One region of the Gordonia sp. CNJ-863 genome, then DNA from elsewhere that is predicted to be linked to it. Evidence: predicted binding sites of a transcription regulator. Region 1 holds the regulator's gene; the other holds the start of a gene.
What was found. The regulator LexA, encoded in region 1, represses DNA repair genes until DNA is damaged. The targets are predictions, from matches to a motif close to CGAACANNTGTTCG.
Positions count from the first base shown of each region.

Region 2: the regulator LexA is predicted to act here: its motif matches at 6,431-6,444, upstream of BJF87_RS24285 (SAV_6107 family HEPN domain-containing protein).

Region 1 covers NZ_MKKG01000022.1:331,344-340,884, reverse strand. The annotation lists gene BJF87_RS13430 (DeoR/GlpR family DNA-binding transcription regulator) at 1-235, opposite strand, end outside; gene BJF87_RS13425 (putative PEP-binding protein) at 372-2,072, shown strand; gene lexA (transcriptional repressor LexA) at 2,050-2,757, opposite strand; gene BJF87_RS13415 (LysM peptidoglycan-binding domain-containing protein) at 2,995-3,531, shown strand; gene nrdR (transcriptional regulator NrdR) at 3,631-4,098, shown strand; gene hrpA (ATP-dependent RNA helicase HrpA) at 4,072-8,058, opposite strand; gene BJF87_RS13400 (aspartate aminotransferase family protein) at 8,081-9,358, shown strand; gene BJF87_RS13395 (alkyl hydroperoxide reductase) at 9,431-9,541, opposite strand, start outside.
Region 2 covers NZ_MKKG01000088.1:105,457-114,997, reverse strand. The annotation lists gene BJF87_RS24315 (UDP-N-acetylmuramoyl-L-alanyl-D-glutamate--2,6-diaminopimelate ligase) at 1-51, opposite strand, end outside; gene BJF87_RS24310 (penicillin-binding protein 2) at 222-2,156, opposite strand; gene BJF87_RS24305 (hypothetical protein) at 2,260-3,168, opposite strand; gene rsmH (16S rRNA (cytosine(1402)-N(4))-methyltransferase RsmH) at 3,171-4,157, opposite strand; gene mraZ (division/cell wall cluster transcriptional repressor MraZ) at 4,402-4,842, opposite strand; gene BJF87_RS24290 (DUF3040 domain-containing protein) at 5,274-5,675, opposite strand; gene BJF87_RS24285 (SAV_6107 family HEPN domain-containing protein) at 5,853-6,317, opposite strand; gene BJF87_RS24280 (N-acetyltransferase) at 6,638-7,309, shown strand; gene BJF87_RS24275 (NAD(P)/FAD-dependent oxidoreductase) at 7,356-8,969, shown strand; gene BJF87_RS24270 (LppM family (lipo)protein) at 8,982-9,541, shown strand, end outside.

The DNA.
Region 1 (9,541 bases):
CGGTCTGTTCCGTCTCGCGCTCGTCGATGCCGAGTTCACCGATCACGCGCAGGACCTCGGGGCGGACGGCACCGCCGTGGACTCGCTGCAGGTGCCCGGCACGTTCGAGCACCGCGAGGTCGCGGCGGACCGTCTCACTGGTCACGTCGAACTTCGCGGCGAGCTCGGCGACCGAGGCGCGTCCTGCGACGCGTACCTCCTCGGCGATGGCCTGCTGTCTCTCCTCGGCGTACACACCGGCTCCGTTCTGATCGTTCCCGTGGCGCTGATCGGGCCGTCCAATGTGGGAACATGTGGCTTTGCGTGTTGTAGTAATTGTGTTTACGCCTGTTTATGTTGACAAGTCAAGAAGAATTTGTAACCGTGGTCACATGACGCAGATTCTGACGGGGACGCCGGTTGTCGGTGGTGTGGCTCTCGGGCCCGCACTCTGGCCGGGACGCCGACCCGACCACTCCGCAGAGGCACTGGGCGCAGGCGTCGAGATCGCCGAGGACCGTCGCGCCGACGAGGCCGAACGGTTCACCGCCGCGGCGGCCGCGGTCGCCGCGCGCCTACGTGAGCGTGCATCGCAGAACACCGGCGTCGCCGCCGAGGTGCTCACCGCAACGGCCGGACTCGCGGAGGACCGCGGCTGGATCGGTGCCGCCTCGGGTCTGATCGCCAAGGGCGCCTCGGCGCCGTCGGCCGCCGTCGCCGCCACTGAACAGTTCGCCGCCGTGTTCACCAAGCTCGGTGGGCTCATGGCCGAGCGCGTCACCGATCTCAACGACGTCCGCGACCGCGTCCTCGCCGAACTCCTGGGCCTCCCCGAGCCCGGCGTGCCCACGCCGGACGTGCCCTCGGTCCTCCTCGCCGACGACCTCGCGCCCGCCGACACCGCGGGGCTCGATCCCGCCACCACCATCGCGCTGGTTACCCGCCTGGGCGGGCCCACCAGCCACACCGCGATCATCGCCCGGCAGCTCGGCATCCCGTGTGTCGTCGCGGTCCCCGGTCTCGCCGGGATCGACTCGGGCACGGTGATACTCGTGGACGGCACGACAGGCGAGATCGTCGTGCAACCCGACAACGCCGCCGCGCGGGCCCGTGTCGACGAGTACACGCGTCAGGCCGCACGGGTCGCCGGCTGGTCGGGCCCGGGTCGCACCGCCGACGGTGTGGAGGTGGCGATCCTGGCCAACGTCGCCGACGGATCGTCGGCCCGTGCGGCCACCGATCATCCGGTGGAGGGCGTCGGACTGTTCCGCACCGAACTGGCCTTCCTCGAACGCGCCGACGAGCCGTCGGTGGAGGAACAGGCGGACATCTATCGCGAGGTGCTCGACGCGTTCGGCGGCCGCAGGGTCGTCATCCGTACGCTCGACGCCGGCTCGGACAAGCCGCTGCGCTTCGTGCACCAGCCCGAGGAGGCCAACCCGGCGCTCGGTGTGCGCGGCGACCGGATCGCCTTGGCACACCCCGAGATCCGTGCCCATCAGCTCGACGCGATCACACGCGCCGCGGAGGGTTCCGAGACGAGCCCCTGGGTCATGGCGCCGATGATCGCCTCACCGGCCGAGGCGGCCGCCTTCGCCGCTCAGGTACGGGAACGCGGACTGGTCGCCGGGGTGATGATCGAGGTCCCCGCCGCCGCGATCCTCGCGCCGGCGATCCTGGCCGAGGTCGACTTCGTCTCGATCGGCACCAACGACCTCACGCAGTACACGATGGCCGCCGACCGGATGTCGGCCGATCTCGCATCGCTGACCGATCCGTGGCAGCCGGCGGTCCTGCACCTCATCGCGACGGTCGCGCGGGCCGGACGGGATCAGGGGAAACCGGTGGGCGTGTGCGGCGAGGCCGCGGCGGACCCGATCCTCGCCTGTGTGCTCGTCGGGTTGGGTGTCACCTCGCTGTCGAGTGCTCCGGTGGCGGCCGCCGCGGTCGGTGCCCGCCTCGGCGGCGTCTCACGGTCGACCTGCGAAAACGCGGCGACAGCCGCGCTCGCCACCACCGATCCGGCTGCGGCGCGCGAGGCTGCCGCCGCGGTTCTCGAGAACGAAGAGGTCAGATACGCCGCATCACGGTGACGACCTTGCCGAGGATCACGGCCTCGTCGCCCGGGATCGGGTCGAACAGCTCGTTGTGCGGCATCAGCCAGACATGACCCTTCTGGCGTTTGAAGGTCTTGACCGTGGCCTCGCCGTCGATCATCGCGGCCACGATGTCGCCGTTGTCGGCCACGTTCTGCTGGCGGACGACCACCCAGTCGCCGTCGCAGATCGCGGCGTCGATCATCGACTCACCGACGACCTTCAGCAGGAACAGCGAACCCTCGCCGACGAGCTCGCGGGGGAGCGGGAAGACGTCCTCGACGGCTTCTTCCGCGAGGATCGGGCCGCCTGCGGCGATCCGGCCGAGCACCGGCACGAAGGTGGGCTCGGGTAGCGCACCACCGGTCGGTGAGGTGGGCGTCGGCGGCTCGCTCGGTGCGATGTTGACCGCTCGCGGACGATTCGCGTCGCGCTTGAGGAGGCCCTTGCGTTCGAGCGTCCGCAGTTGGTGGGCGACGGAGGAGGTCGACGTGAGACCCACCTCGTCACCGATCTCGCGGATGCTCGGCGGGTAACCGCGCTCGCGCACGGATCTGCGGATCACCTCGAGAACTCCGCGCTGCCGCGGCGTCAGCGAGGCCTCGGCCGCCGCCATGTCTGCCGGGGCGACGGGCTCGTCGGCGCCCCGCGCTCCGGTGCGCTTACCGCCGTCATCGCTCATGATCGGGTTCCTCTCGATTCCGAACGTGCTGGTAGATCGCTTGTCTGACGACGACCCTAGCCGAGAATGCCGACCGCATCAAACATTTGTTCGACGTGTTGCGAGACAAGTGTCGGAGTGCCGTGCTACAAATCGAACATCAGTGCATCGAACAGATGATCGACAATCGAACAGTTCGAACGCCGACGACGCAGTCGGAGCACGGACAAGCGTTCGACCGGAAACACGGAGGGCATCATGCGCACCGCCACTCTCATCGACCCCGACCGCTCCACCGATTCGGTCCGTGGTGACGTCCTGGAGCGTCCGCGCCCGATGCGCCGCGGCGACGGCCGCCGGCCCGTCGACGGGCGTCCGGTGCCGGAGTCGGCGGTCCGGGTCCGCCGGGTCGCCTCCACCCGGTGCGCCTCGCCGGTCGGTATGCGGGGTCGTGCACCGGTCGTACCCGTCTCGCGTGTTGCGCATACCGCGCCCTCGGCCGTCATCCGGCGGCGTCGGCGCACGGCGACGGCAATTCTCGCCGGCGTCGGGCTCGCTCTGGCCGTGTGGGTCATCGCGGTCGTCGGTCAGAACTACGCCGCGACGGTCACACCTTCTTCGGTCGGCACCGAGGTCGTACACGTGCGGTCGGGCGACTCGCTGAGCACCATCGCATCGCGCGTCGCCCCCGAGATGCCGCGTGAGGCGGTCGTCGACGAGATCATCCAGCTGAACGACCTCCCGTCGAGCGGGCTGCGCGTCGGTCAGCCGCTGCTCGCCCCCCGGTACCACTGAGCACGGGCGGTATCCTCGATGTCACAGGGACCGGCCGACTACCGGCCTGGCATGCGGCGCGGCTGCACCAGAGTGTCCCGTGACCTGCGTGAGGATACGATGCGCTGCCCCTTCTGCAAGAACGACGACACCAAGGTCATCGACTCGCGTGTCGCTGATGAGGGGCAGGCCATCCGGCGCCGCCGCTCCTGCGTGGAGTGCGGGCGACGCTTCTCGACCGTGGAGAGCGCGGTGCTCGCGGTGGTCAAACGCAACGGCGTCACCGAACCGTTCAGTCGCGAGAAGGTGATGAGGGGCGTCCGGCGCGCATGCCAGGGACGCCACGTCGCCGAGGACGCATTGGCGCAGCTCGCCCAGCAGGTCGAGGACACCGTACGTGCCAGTGGATCGGCCGAGATCCCCAGCAACGAGGTCGGTCTCGCGATCCTCAAGCCGCTGCGCGACCTCGACGAGGTCGCCTACCTGCGGTTCGCGTCGGTCTATCGCTCGTTCGACTCCGTCGAGGACTTCCAGCGCGAGATCGACGACCTCCGAGCCGCCTCAGCCGAGTCGGTCAAGAGTTCGTAGGACCCGCTTCTCCGACACCGGGTACGCGGTGCCGAGCCGTTCGGCGAACAATCCCACCCGCAGCTCCTCGACGAGCCACTGGGCCTCGTCGTTGACGTGCGCCTTCCGGTGGTCGGGCACCTGAGTCAGTCGTTGCGCCCACCGCTCGGTCACCCGGTCGACGACGGCTACTCCGGCCTGATCCCGGGCCGCCGATGCAGGGAGCGCCGACAGGCGGGCCTCGGCGGCCGCGAGGTAGCGCGGCACATTCTCCAGATGTCGTCGTGCGGTGGCGGCGACGAATCCGTCGAAGACGAGATTGTCCAGCTGTTCGGCGACGTCATCGGCCGCGAGTGAACCGGCATGTCGGTCGATCGCGGCACGGACCGGTGCCACCCAACCGAGGGATTCGACGGCGAGAGAGAAGTAGTCCGGTGCCGACTCGGTGATCCGTGGACGCAACTTCTCGGTGAGCACGCGGAATGTCTCGGGAGAGCGCACCGCCGACAGGGTGCCGGCGTCGAGGCCCGCCACGACATCGCGGATGGCGCGACGTGTGCAGTCGGCCAGCAACGCATCGAGATCCGGGTAGGGGCTCTGGCTCAGCGCGAGTCGACCCGCGGCCCCGAGGGAACCGGCCACGCGGCGGTGCAGGGGCGGGATCGCCAGGTCGAGGAGCGCGACGATTCCTCTCGCCGGCAATCGATCACGGGTCTGCTCCGACGCGGCGTCGATCACGACCACCCCGCGCGTGCGTCCGGCGTCGTCGGTGATCGCGTCGATGGTCGGGTAACGGGTGAGGCGTTGTCCGGCGATGTCGACGGTCCGCTGTGCGGCGAGAGTGCCGATGCCCTCGTCGGTCCAGGCGCGATACAGGGTGCGCTTCACCGTCTTCGACGCTGGCGGGGTGGCCGCGCGCTGCAGTTCGGCGATGGAATCGGCTCGCGCGGTGATCTCCCCGGCGTCGTCGGCGACCGCGAAATGCATCCGTAGGTGGGCCGGAATCCGGTCGACGTCGAAATCGCCTGCGGTGACCGTCATCTGCGTGATCGTGGTGAGCTCGCGAGCGAGCCCGACCGTGAGCGGCTCGCTCCGTGGGGTGAGGCGGGCCAGTGCCAGTTCGGCGAAACGCTGTGCCGGCGACATCGACTTGCGTAGCTGCTTCGGCAACGACTTCACCAGTGCGGTGGCCAGTTCCGTCCGCATGCCGGGCACCGACCAGTCGAAACCCGCCGGGCGCACGTGGGGGAGCAGTGCGCGCGGGATGATCACGGTGACACCGTCATCGGGGGCGCCGGGCTCGAACCGGTAGCGGAGTTCGAGTCGGGTGTCGCCCTGCTGCCAGGCGCCCGGATAGTCGGTGGGGGCGGCTTCGGTACTCGCCGCGACGTCCTCCGGCTTGAGATCGAGCAGAGCCGCATCGGAGCGTCGGGCCTTCTTCCACCACGTGTCGAAGTGCCGTGCGGAGGTGACCTCGGCGCCCACCCTCTTGTCGTAGAACTCGAACAGCTGGTCCTCGGTGATCACCAGTCCGCGTGTGCGCATACGGTTCTCGACGTCGGAGGCGGCCTCGAGCAGTGCGCGGTTGCGTTCGAAGAACGGGTGCTGCGTACGCCAGTCGCCCTCGACGAGGGCATGGCGGATGAACAGTTCGCGTGAGACGACCGGGTCGATGGGGCCGTAGTCGACACGACGACGCGCGACGAGGGTGACCCCGTAGAGGGTGACCCGCTCGTAGGCCATCGCGGCACCGCGCTTGGACGACCAGTGCGGTTCGCTGTGCGTGCGCTTGACCAGATCGCCGGCCAGCTTCTCCGCCCACAGCGGGTCGATGCCGGCGACCGTGTGCGCGAACAGTCGCGAGGTCTCGAGGACCTCGGCGGCCATGATGAACGGCGGCGGCTTCTTGGCGAGCGGGGACGCCGGGAAGATCATCAGCGTCGTGTTGCGCGCCCCGGTGAACTCGCGGCCCTCGGTGTTGCGGGCGGCGATGTTGGACAGCAGTCCTGACAGGATCGCGCGATGGACGGCGTCGGCGTCGACCTCGGGCAGGTCGGAACCGGCCGGACTCACCGGCCAGTCGAGGTCCTTGACGATCTCGGTGAGCTGGCGATGCAGGTCCCGCCATTCCCGGATTCGCAGGAAGTGCAGGAACTCCCGTTCGCACATCCGACGGAACTTGCTGCTGGACAACTCCTTGCGCTGTTCGTCGAGGTAGCGCCACAGCTCGACGTAGGACAGGAAGTCCGACTGCGGCACGACGAAGCGCCGGTGCGAGGCGTCGGCGGCCTCGCGATGTTCGGCCGGACGCTCGCGGGGGTCGGGCAGGGACATCGCGGAGGCGATGACCAGCAGGTGGTCGAGGCAGCCGAGTTCGCGACCCGCGATCAGCATCCGTGCGATCCGCGGATCCACCGGGATCCGGGACATCGAGCGCCCGACGGGGGTGAGGCGCGGCGGGCCGCCCTCACGGCTCACGGTGATCGCCCCGAGTTCGGTGAGCACACCCATGCCGTCGCGGATGGCGCGCTCGTCGGGCGGCTGCACGAACGGGAAGTCCGCGATCTCACCGAGTTTCAGCGAGGTCATCTGGAGGATGACGGCGGCGAGGTTGGTACGCAGGATCTCCGGGTCGGTGAACGCGGGCCGGGCGTCGAAGTCGTTCTCGCTGTAGAGCCGAATGCACACACCGGGGGCGACGCGACCGCACCGCCCGGCGCGCTGGCGGGCGCTGGCCTGCGAAACCGGTTCGATGGGAAGGCGATTGACCTTGGTGCGGGTCGAGTACCGGCTGATACGAGCGGTGCCGGTGTCGATGACGTAGCGGATGCCGGGGACAGTCACCGACGTCTCGGCGACGTTGGTGGCCAGCACGATGCGGCGACCGTTCGACGGGGCGAAGACCTTCTGCTGGTCGGCGATCGACAACCGCGCGAACAGCGGGACGATCTCCGCGCCGCCGTTGCGGCCCGTTCCCGTCCGGCGCTTCAACGCATCCGCGGTCTCGCGGATGTCGCGTTCGGTGGGGAGGAAGACCAGGATGTCGCCGCGGCCGCCGGCCCACAGTTCGTCGATCGCGGCGTCGATGCCCTGGATCTGGTCGAGGTCGGCGTGTTCGCCGCCGCCGGTGTCGTCGCCGCTGTCGGGGCGCTCCTGCAGACTCAACGGCCGGTAACGGACCTCGACGGGGTAGGTGCGACCCGACACCTCGATGACCGGGACCGACATCTCGGGTGTGCTGAAATGCCGTGCGAAGCGGGCGGGTTCGATCGTCGCCGAGGTGATGATCACCTTCAGGTCCGGTCGTTGCGGTAGCAGCCGTCGCAGATAGCCGAGGATGAAATCGATGTTGAGGCTGCGCTCGTGGGCCTCGTCGATGATGAGGGTGTCGTAGCGCCGCAGCATCGGATCGGTGGCGATCTCGCGGAGCAGGATGCCGTCGGTCATCACGCGGATCAGGGTGTCGGCGCCCGAGCGGTCGGTGAACCGGACCGAATAGCCGACCGCGTCACCGAGTTCGGTGTCGGTCTCGTCGGCGATGCGCTTGGCCACCGAGCTCGCCGCGATACGACGCGGCTGCGTGTGGCCGATGGTGCCGCGGATGCCCCGGCCGAGTTCGAGGCAGATCTTCGGCAGCTGCGTGGTCTTGCCGGAACCGGTCTCACCGGCCACGACCACGACCTGGTGGTCCCGGATCGCGGCGGCGATCTCCTCGCGGGCGGCCGAGACGGGGAGTTCGTCGGGGAAGCGCAGCACCGGCACCGTGGCCCGGCGACGGTCGAGGCGGTGCCGGGCCTTCTCGACGTCGGCGACGAGCTGTTCCCATCTGTGCGGATCGGGGGTGCGGCCGAGTTTGTCGACCCGGCGGCGCAGACGGTGGGCGTCGACGATCGCGACCGCGTCGAGCGACCGCAGCAGTTCGGAACGGGAGATGCCGGGCTGAGGATCTCGCGGGGCTGGATCTGAGGACTCGACCGACATGATGACTCCAGGATATGGGTCGATGCCGGGGGCGCTCACCTCGCCCGGCATCATGGTGGGCATGTCTGAAACTTCTGGTGCTCTGTGGCACGGCTTCGCCGACATGGGTGCGGTGACCGCGAGTGGCCCCTTCGTCGTGACCAAGGGTGAGGGGACCCGTATCTGGGACCGCGAGGGCAAGGAATACATCGACGCGACCGCCGGTCTGTGGTTCACCAACGTGGGCCACGGGCGTACCGAGATCGCCGACGCGGTGTCGCGTCAGCTCGGCACCATCGCGCACTACTCCAACTTCGGGGACATCGCGAGCGACGTCACGCTGCAGCTCGCCGACGAGCTCGCCGCGATCGCGCCGGTGCCCGGGTCGAAGATCTTCTTCACCTCGGGCGGCAGCGACTCGATCGACACCGCGGTCAAGCTGGCCCGCCGCTACTGGGTGGAGCAGGGCAAGCCCGCCAAGCGCGTCGTCATCAGCCGCACCAAGGCCTATCACGGCATGCACGCCGCCGGTACGTCGCTGGCGGGCATCCCGCTCAACCACGACGGCTACGGCGAACTCATGCACGACGTGCAGAACGTCGACTGGGATGACGCGAAGAGCCTGCTCGGTCTGATCGAGCGGGTCGGCGCCGAGAACATCGCCGCGTTCTTCTGCGAGCCGATCATCGGCGCCGGTGGCATCTACCTGCCGCCGGCCGGATACCTGGACGAGGTCCGTGCGATCTGCCGGGACCACGACATCCTGTTCGTCGTCGACGAGGTCGTCACCGGCTTCGGCCGTATCGCCGGCAACTCGTGGTTCGCCTCGGCACGTTTCGACCTGCAGCCGGACATGATCACCACCGCCAAGGGGCTCACCTCGGGCTACGTGCCGATGGGTGCGGTCTTCATCGCGCCGCGCCTCGCCGAACCGTTCTTCGCCGGCGGCGTCTGGTGGCGCCACGGCTACACCTACGGCGGTCATGCCGCGGCCGCGGCCGCCGCACTGGCCAACCTCGAGATCATCCGCCGCGAGAACCTGCTCGCGGAGGCCACCCGACTCGAGGGCGACCTTGCGGCGGCCCTGTCCCCGCTGGCCGACCTCGACGCGGTGGCCGAGGTGCGCACCGGGCTCGGTGCGGTCACCGCGGTGCAGCTCGCCGATCCGGCGACGGCGCCGGCCACGGTGGTGAAGCTGCGTGAGCACGGCGTCAGCACACGCGCCGCCGGGCAGGGTGCGCTGCAGATCTCGCCCTCGTTCGTCATGACGACCGACGAGGTCGGCGAGATGGCCGACCGCATCCGTGCCGCGCTGAGCTGACGGCCCGAACACTGTCGAACACCACGAAGCCCGGCTGCCGAAAGGCAGCCGGGCTTCGTCGTGTTGCCTGGATCAGGCGTTCGCGAGCACCTCGGTGGTGGCGATGGCCTGGGCCACACCGGTCACGATCGAGGCGACCTTGAGGGCCTCGAAGATGGCCTCGCGGTCGACGCCGGCCTCACG
Region 2 (9,541 bases), on a different contig from region 1:
GCCCTTGCGCCTGCCGGCCGATCCCTTGTGCGAGGAACCACGAGACGTCATGTGTTCGCCTCCTCGGGTGTTCTCGGTCGGTGTGCTGGTGGTGCTGGTGGTCTGGATACCTGCGGTCTGGTTACCGGGGCCTGGGTTCGTGTTCGGCGCAGAATTGCACTCACGATACCGACCCCGGGATCGGCGTCCGGGATGCGGTGCGCCGACCCCTCCGGTCGTGATCAGTTCGCGGTGAGGGTCAACCTCGGCGTCGGCGGGGACAGCGGGACCTGGGCGCGCTGCAGCATCCACGACGCGATGGTCGAGAAGAGCGGTCCGGCGGACTGGCCTCCGGTGCCGTCGGAGCTGCGACGCGGGTTGTCGAGCATGATCCCGATGACGTAGCGCGGCGCGTCGGCCGGGGCGATCCCGGCGAAGGTGATGTTGTAGCGCGAGTTCGAGTAGCAGCCACACGACGGGTCGACCTGCTGGGCGGTACCCGTCTTTCCGGAGACCTGGTAGCCGCTGACGGCGGCCTTGGTGCCGGTACCCATCTGCACGCCCATCGGATCGTCCTGCACCACCGACCGGAACATGTCGCGGACCGTCCGGGCGGTCTCCTCGCTGACGACGCGGACCGGTTCGGGACGAGCGCGTCCCTCCGGGGTGCTGCCGTCGCGCTCCTCGCCGGCGAGGATGCGCGGCGGGATGCGCAGACCGTCATTGGCGATCGCCTGGTACATCGCGGTCATCTGCAGCAGCGTCATCGAAAGACCCTGTCCGATGGGCAGGTTGGCGAATGAACCGCCCGACCACTGGCTCAGTGCCGGCACCTCGCCGGCACTCTCGGCCGGGAGTCCGACGCCGGTGCGCTGGCCGAGCCCGAAACGCTTGAGCATGTCGGCGAAGCGTTCCTCGCCGATGCGCTTGGCGAGCATCAGCGTGCCCACGTTCGACGACTTACCGAAGATGCCGGTGGTCGTGTACGGCTCGACGCCGTGCTCCCAGGCGTCGCGGACGGTGACGCCGGACATCTGGATGCTGCCGGGCACCCGGTGGACCGTGTCCGGCCGGGTGAGGCCGTATTCGATGGCGGCGGACGCCGCGACGAGCTTGTTGACCGAGCCGGGCTCGAACGGTGAGGTGACCGACGGATTGCCGAGCTCGGCCTTCGGCTGATCCGACAGTGGGAGCGAGGCGTTGAAGGTGCCGTCGTTCGCCATCGCCAGTACCTCGCCGGTCCTGGCGTCGAGTACCACTGCCGAGGCGCCCCGCGCGCCGGATGCCTGTTTGGCCTTCATGACCTGGCTCTGGACGAACCACTGGGTGTCGGAGTCGAGGGTCAGGCGGACGGTGGAACCGTTGATCGCCGGGTGCACGTTGCGGGTGCTGCCCGGGATGATCGCGCCGTCCGATCCGCGGTCGTAGGTACGGGAACCGTCGGTGCCGGACAGGATCGCGTCGAGCGAGGCCTCCAGACCGATGAGACCGTTGCCGTCGTAGTTGACGTCGCCGATGACGTTGGCCGCCAGCGAACCACCGGGATAGAGCCGGATGCTCTCCGGGTCGGCGCCGACCTCGGGGAACTCCTCGGTGATGCGTTTGGCGACGTCGGGGCTGACCGCCCGGGCGAGGTACACGAAGGGTTCGTCACCGGTGATCTTCTCGAGGAGGTCTTCTTCGCTGATCGAGCCGCCGAGTGCGACCGACACACCCTTGGCGATCTCCTTGAGCCGCTCGTCGACGCCGGGCAGTTCGTCGTTCTTGCGGTGCTCCTCGTCGATCGACTTGCGAACCGCCTTGGGCAGGAACGTCAGTGACCGGGCTTCGTCGGTGTAGGCCAGCGGGCGACCGTTGCGGTCGAGGATGGAACCACGCTTGGCCGTCAGGACCTGGGTGTACTCGCGCTGCTGGGCGGCCTCGGCCGAGATGGACCCGGCCTGGATGGTGTGGACGACGATCATCCTCCCCGCGACCGCGAGGACCACGAGCAGCACGACGACACCGAACACCTTGGTCCGGAAACCGAAGCTGTGCAGTCCCCCGCTGTTCCGCGGGCCGCCCTTACCCGGTCCGCGGCCACCCGGGCCGCCTGCGGTCGCGCGGGATCCCTGGCCCGGGCGACGTCCCGGGCGAGACGGCGCGTGGCCGAGTCGCTCGAAGGTCGCACGTGTCATGGTCGTCAATTGTTCACCGCTTCAAGGTCGTGACAGGGATTTGGCGTCGGCGGGTTGCAGATCGGTGGGCGCACTGTGACAGTCCCCACGACCCGCGGGCACCTCACGTCCGGGGCACGACATTCGGCGCCGGGACCGGGGTCGAGGGCTGGGGTGTGGACCCCGACTCGGTCGGCGCCGACGAACCCTCCCCCTGCCCGGGGGCCGGATCGGGTTGAGCCGGAACGGGTTGCGGAGACGGCGCGGACTGTCCCGGGGTTGAGGGGGCCGGGGCCTGTTGGCCCGGGGTCTGCTCGGCCGGCGGGTTGGGGGCGCCGACGGCGCCACCGCCCAGGCCGATCGAATCGTCCACCTTGCGCGGGTCGATGGTCTCGGTGGGGTCGGGCTTCAGTTCGGGGTTGAGGTCGGCCATCGGCTTCCCCGATGCCGGTGCGGGTTTCCCGACGATTCGGGGCCGGCGCGGGTCGTCGACGATCATCCGTGCCGGATTGTCCGACGGGATCATGCCCAGACGGGTTGCCTCACGGGACAGTTCCGGCGCCGAGTTGCCGGATTCGTAGGTCCGCTTGAGCGCGTCGCGCTGGTCGATGAGCGACTGGTTCTCCGTCCGCTCGATGCCGAGCTTGTAGGAGTCCTGGGCCGACTTGGTCGACAGCCACAGGCTCAGACCGAGGCCCAGGACCAGCAGCGCGATGACCGGGACCACGAAAGGTGTGTGCTGCAACCGTTCCCGGAGCGAGACACCGGACATCGACAACCCGCCGCGGGCCGCGCGCGGTGCGCTCGCACCGGTGGCCATGCGCTTGTGGCGCCGGTCCAGCGCGCGTTGGGCAGCCCGCGAACGGGTCGCGCGTTCGGATTCGATGCGTGCACGCCGCGACCGCCGACTGTCACGCTCGGCATCCGACCGCCCGGCGTCGGAGCGGGTTGCTCCGGAACGGGCTGTGCCGGAACGCTTGTCGTCGGAACGGCCGGAGCCGGGACGACGAGGGGCGTCGTGCAGGATCGTCATGATCAGCCCTTCTTCTCGACTCGTTCGACCGCCCGGACTCGCACCGGTGCCGATCGCGGATTGATGGACAGTTCCTCGTCGTCGGGACGCTCGGCGCCACGGGTCACGAGGCGGAACTCCGCGGCGGTGCCCGGCAACTCGACGGGCAGGCCGGGCGGGGAGGTCGAGGTCGTACGAGCTGCGAACTCCCGCTTGACGATCCGGTCCTCGAGCGACTGGTAGCTCATCACCGCGACACGACCGCCGACCGTGAGCACCGACAGCGCGGTCGGCAACGCCTCACGGAGGACGTCGAGTTCGTGGTTGACCTCGATACGCAGGGCCTGAAATGTTCGCTTGGCCGGGTGGCCGCCGGTACGCCGTGTCGCCGCCGGGATGGTGGCGTAGAGCAGTTCGACGAGGCGCGCACTCGTTGTGAAGGGTTCTTTCTCGCGCTCACGCAGGACCGCCGAGGCGATCTTGCCGGCGAAGCGCTCCTCCCCGTACTCGGAGAGCACACGGGCCAACTCGCCGTGACCGTAGGTGTTGAGGACGTCCGCCGCGGTGAGGGGGTCGTCGGAGTTCATCCGCATGTCCAGGGGCGCGTCGACCGAGTAGGCGAATCCCCGGCCGGCCTGGTCGAGCTGCATCGACGAGACGCCGAGGTCGAACAGCGCGGCGTCGATGGATTCCTCACCGGCGTCGTCGAGGACGTCGGCGATCTCGTGGAAGGTGGCCTGGTGCAGGGATATCCGGTCCGCGTGCGGCGCGAGCCTGCGTCGCGCGATGTCCAGGGCGGAGGCGTCGCGGTCGATGCCGACGAGGTGCACGTTGGGGAATGTGTTCAGGATGAGTTCGCTGTGCCCACCGGCGCCGAGCGTCGCATCCAGGAACACCCGCCGGTCTTCTGATTCCAGTGCCGGGGTGAGCAATTCGACGATCCGCCGGCCCATGACCGGGATGTGGCCGAACTCGCCCGAGCGGCGAGTGTCGTCACCAGTGTCATCCACGGAGGGCCCCCATCGGCGTGTCGGCCATGTCGGTCGGCAGAGTCGGCGTTTCGGTGCGAAGGACTTGTCGGAGGAGTGTCATGTCGCGGGCGGGACGGCGGATCACCGTCGGGCCGCGCCCCGGATGGAGCGAGGTCCCGATCCGATTCCGTACCTGGCGTTGGGGAAGTACGCCAGGGTCGGACCGGATCGGGGCCTCGTGCCACCCGAAGCCCGAGTACCGCTCAGCCCCGTCCCCTCTCGGCTACAAGACCGCGTTCAACGCGGCCGAGTTGGCTGCCGAGAAGTTCTCCTCGTGCTGCGTCTGGTACTCGTCCCATGCGGCCGAATCCCAGATCTCGAGGTGATCGAAGCTGCCGAACACCACGCACTCCTTGGACAGTCCCGCATAGATGCGATGGTCGGAGGACAGGCTGATCCTGCCCTGGCCGTCCGGTCGCTGTTCTTCCGAACCGGCGAAGAAGGTCCTCTGAAACGCACGCAGGTCAGGGTCGTTGCGTGACGCCTCGACGATCCTCGCCGCGATCGCATCGAACTCTTCGGTCCGATACACCGACAAGCTGTGGTCTTGGCCTTTGGTGACCACTACCCCTCCTGCCAGTGCATCGCGGAACTTCGCGGGCAACGTGAGTCGCCCTTTGTCGTCCAATTTGGGCGTGTAGGTGCCGACGAATCGCACAGACATGTCGACACCTCCTGCCCCTGGGTTCCGCGCTCCGGATCGCCTCACCCAGTGCTGCCACAGTACCCCACTTTCCTCCACTTTCCACCCCAGAGGCCCACACGATCTCCCACGTTCAGCAAATCCCCAGTTCAAGCGGGCAAAATGTGTGGAACTTCGTGCGTGTCCCGTGCGCAAACGCGCGTCTACACCTCCCGGAGCCGTGTGGCAGACGTGTTTCCTGAGGTGCCAGATACCCGTGCGACCAGCAGTTCCGTCATAAGTGGGGCAAAGTGGGGACCCCCGGTGGGGGAAGGTGGGGCCCGGGAGTGGGTGACGGTGGGGCGCCTGGGGCGCACGGCCGGGAGCGCGCTGGATCGCACATACGAAAGAGCCGCGCACCCACTGGGGTGCGCGGCTCCGGATGAGTCGTGGCATTCAGGCCGGCCGGGGATCTACTCCTGCTCGAACCGACGGTTGAATCGTTCTTCCATCCGCTCCGACAGCTTGCGCTTGGAGCCGGACGACCCGGACTGCTTCTTGCCTCCGGCACGCGGCGCGGACGTCGCGGAGTCGGCGAGGTCGTCACCCCAGAGGGCGAAGAGACCGGCGCCGAACATCACCAGGAAGCCGAGGAGGCTGACGATCGGGAATCCCCCGATGTCGATCTTGACGATGAGACCGCCGACGAGCATCACGAGGCCGACGACGAAGATGGCCACCGCCTGTAGGCGACGACGGCCACTCGACTTACCCAGCCGACGACGCTTGACACTGGACGCAAACTTGGGGTCTTCCGCGTACAGAGCGCTCTCGATCTGTTCGAGCATGCGTTGCTCGTGCTCCGAAAGTGGCACCGACCCTCCTTCTCCCTGATCCGCGACGCCGACGACGGTCAACCGCGACCGGTGAGGCGTCTGCGCCTTATTCTCCCATGATACGAGGTGAAATCAGCCGCGACCACCATTACTCGCTGTTGTTGGTCCGGATGCACATACCGGAACGACAACGGAACGCCGAATGTGTGTCCGGCCTCACGCAGTTCGCCCGATTTGGGGCTCCTCTGTCCCGAATTTGCCTTGCTCGTAAGCAATGACCAAGGTCTCGACCCGGCGGAGGAAATCAAGGACGAGGAGTCGCATGCCGGCGACACTGTCGGGGTCGAGTGTTCGGATGATCCCCGACTCGATCTTCATCCGGACGGGCGACAGCGTGGCGAAGCGCGCGGCCAGCGGGGCGAGGTCGGGAGCGACAACTCCGATGCGGGTCCAGGCGTTCGACGTCTTGCGACGGGCGGGGCCGGCCGGCTCGCCGATCGCGAGCGCGGCGCCTGCCGCACGGAGGGCGACGAGATAGAACTGCCGAAATCGCTCGGCGTCGTCGGAGACGCCGTCGGCGTTGTCGAGGAGGAGATGGGCGCGCTGGAGGAGGTCGCGCGCACGTCCGACCATCACCGGGTCGACGGGGGCGGACCGGCGGGATGTGGGCCGTCCGGGCATGGCATCCTCCTCACTCGCTGGCGACGGTGTCCGGTGGCAGACGCTTCCCTCGTCCGCCACCGGACCGTCATGTCGTCGGGATGAACGCGAACAGCTTGCGGAGGCACATTCATCGAACACCCGTTCGACACGTTCAATATAGCTAGCGGCGCGCGTCTCTTCAAGGCGTGGGTCCGCGCCCGCATCCTTCTTCAACACCGGGTCCCGCGACCCGATTCCGCGGAGTCCGCCGTACCGAGAGGACAGTCACGCCAGATGGTCGGAGAACGCATGGCCGGGGCGGTGCGGGCCCGCTCGGTGAACCCGGAAGCGACCCGACGTTGACGCTCCGGCTGGTGAACCTCAGTGGTCAGGACTCCCGCGTGTGGCTGGAGCCCGCTCTCGACGTCTACGTGACCGCGATGGGATATCCCCGCGGGACCGAGATGCATCGAGCGTCTCTGTGGCGCGAGCACATCGCCCGGCCGGGCTGGCGCGCGATCGGCGCGGTCGCCACCCTGCCCCCGCACGAGGCGCAGTCGATGCCGACGTCCCGTCGCCGGGTCGGACCGCCGGTGGGTACGGGTCCCGACGACGTCCTGGTCGGCATCGCGTACGGCTACACCGGCGCGACCGGACAGTGGTGGAATCAGCAGCTCCGGCTCGGGCTGCGGCAGACCGGACGCTCGCCCGCGGACATCGAGATGATCGCCCGGGACTACTTCGAGCTAACCGAGCTCCACGTTCATCCCACCGCACAGGGACGCGGCATCGGACAGTTGCTGCTGGCACGGCTCCTCGCCGAGCGGCCCGAACGTCATGTCCTCCTGTCTACGCCGGAGATCCCCGCCGAACAGAACCGGGCGTGGTCGCTGTACCGGCGGATGGGCTTCACGGACGTGCTCCGGCATTTCACCTTCACCGGCGACCCCCGTCCGTTCGCGTTCCTCGGCCGTCCGTTGCCGCTGAATCTGCAACCGCCGCCCCCCGGTCCCCCACCATCCGGAAGATAGAGGGCATGGCACAGACAAAGACGACAGCGCACGGCACGGAACACGCATGAGCGGGCACGGGGAGCGGCGCGACGCGGTGGTCGTCGGCGGCGGCCACAACGGCCTGATCGCCGCGGCCTACCTCGCGAAGGCCGGTCGCGACGTCGAGGTCTTCGAACGCGACGACATCCCCGGCGGGGCGGTGTCGACCGTCGAACGTTTCCCGGGGCACCGCATCGATCGCGGTTCCTCGGCGCACCTGATGATCCGGCACTCCCCCGTTCTGGACGACCTCGACCTCGCCTCGCACGGACTCCGGTACGTCGACTGCGACCCCTGGGCCTTCGTGCCGGCGACCGACACGGCCCCGGCGATCGTTTTCCGCACCGATCTCGACGCCACGTGCGTCTCCATCGAACGATCTTGCGGCGCAAAGGATGCCGCGGCATACCGGCAGTTCGTCGAGACCTGGACGCCGCGCGCGCGGGCCGTCATGGACGTCTTCTACCGACCCGCGTCGATGGGACAGTTCGGGCGGGCGTTCGCCGGTCTCGGTTCGACGGCCACCACCGAACGCACCGGCCTGATCGGACGCCGCAGCGGCGCGATGCTGAATCTCACCGCCGAACTCATGGCGTCCGGCGACTCGCTCCTCGACCGATACTTCGACTCCGAACAGCTCAAGGCCGGGCTCGCCTGGTTCGGTGCGCAGTCGGGACCGCCGATGAACGCACCCGGCACCGCGCCGATGGTCGGGTTCGCCGCCCTGATGCATCTCATCCCGCCCGGCCGCGCGATCGGCGGCAGCGGTGCGCTGACCGATGCGCTCGTCCACCGCATCGGCGCCGACGGCGGCCGGATCGTGTGCGGGGACCCGGCCGTCTCGATCACCCGGTGCGGTGACCACTGGCGGGTGCAGACCGAATCCGGCGAGCGTCGGTGCACACCGACCGTGATCAACGCCTGCCACGTGCTGGCGACCCTGGACCTGCTGGCGGCGGGCGGTTTCGACGCCGGGACCATCGACCGCTGGCGACGCGACATCGTCGTCGGCAGCGGGATCGGGATGGCGGTGCGTCTCGGCACGACCGCGCTGCCCGTCTACCGCGACCTCCCCGACGACCTGCCCGTCCACGGCGTCCACTCGGCACTCGGCCTGCTGGTCACCGACCGTGCGCACCTGATCCGCGCGCACGCCGCTGCGGCGGTCGGTGTACTACCGCCGCGGCCCGCGGTGGTGGCGATGAGCTTCTCGGCGATCGACCCCACCCTCGCCCCGGAGGGCAGGCACGCGATCAACCTGTGGGCACAGTGGCACCCCTATCGGCTCGCCGGGGGCGACTGGTCGACGCTGGGGGCACAGGCGGCGGCCGCGGTCTGCGACGAAGTCGACCGTCATGCACCGGGTTTCGCGGAGTCCATCGCACACCGGTACATCCAGACCCCCGAGGATCTCGAGTCCGAGCTGGGCCTGATCGGCGGCAACATCATGCATGTCGAGATGTCGATCGACCAGATGTTCATGTGGCGACCGACCCCCGACCTGGCGGGCCATCGCGTCCCCGGCGCCGACGGACTGTTCCTGGCCGGGGCGTCGACCCACCCGGGCGGCGGGGTGACGGGCGCGAGCGGTTACATCGCCGGGCACGCCGCACTGCGTAGGAGACGTTTGTTCAGCTGAGCGTCTGGCACGATGAGCAGCGTGCGATTGTCGATTCCCGAGCAGGGTGCACCGAAGTCCTCCCGCGGTCAGTCCCGACCCCGCCGGCTGATGCCGCTGGCGGTGGCGGTCGTGACTCTCCTTCTGTCGCCGCTGATGGCCGGCTGCCTGGAGCGTTCGACGACGGTGGGCGATCGGTATTCGGGCAGTGTCATCGTCGCGACGTCACCGGACAATCCCCGTGGCGCTCCGCAGCTGGATCTCCCCGAGTCGATGATGGGGCAGGTCTCGGTGACCGAGTACAAGGAGACACCCGAGGAGTCGGCTGCCCCATCGGGGTCCGCCGACCGCGATGACCGCAGCGGGGACGCCGGGAACGGCGAGGAGGCGGTCACCCGCGTGGGCAGCCGCGCGAGTTTCTCCGATCTCACCGCCGGCCAGTTCGGCCAGCTCGGCGACATCATCGCCGACGCCTACGGCGACACCTCGCTGACGATGGACCTCACCGCCAAGCGCAGCGGCGAGGTGGTTCGTTTCCGCGGTGACACCGACCTGTCCGAACTCATCCCGGGTCGCGACTTCGTCCAGCTGAC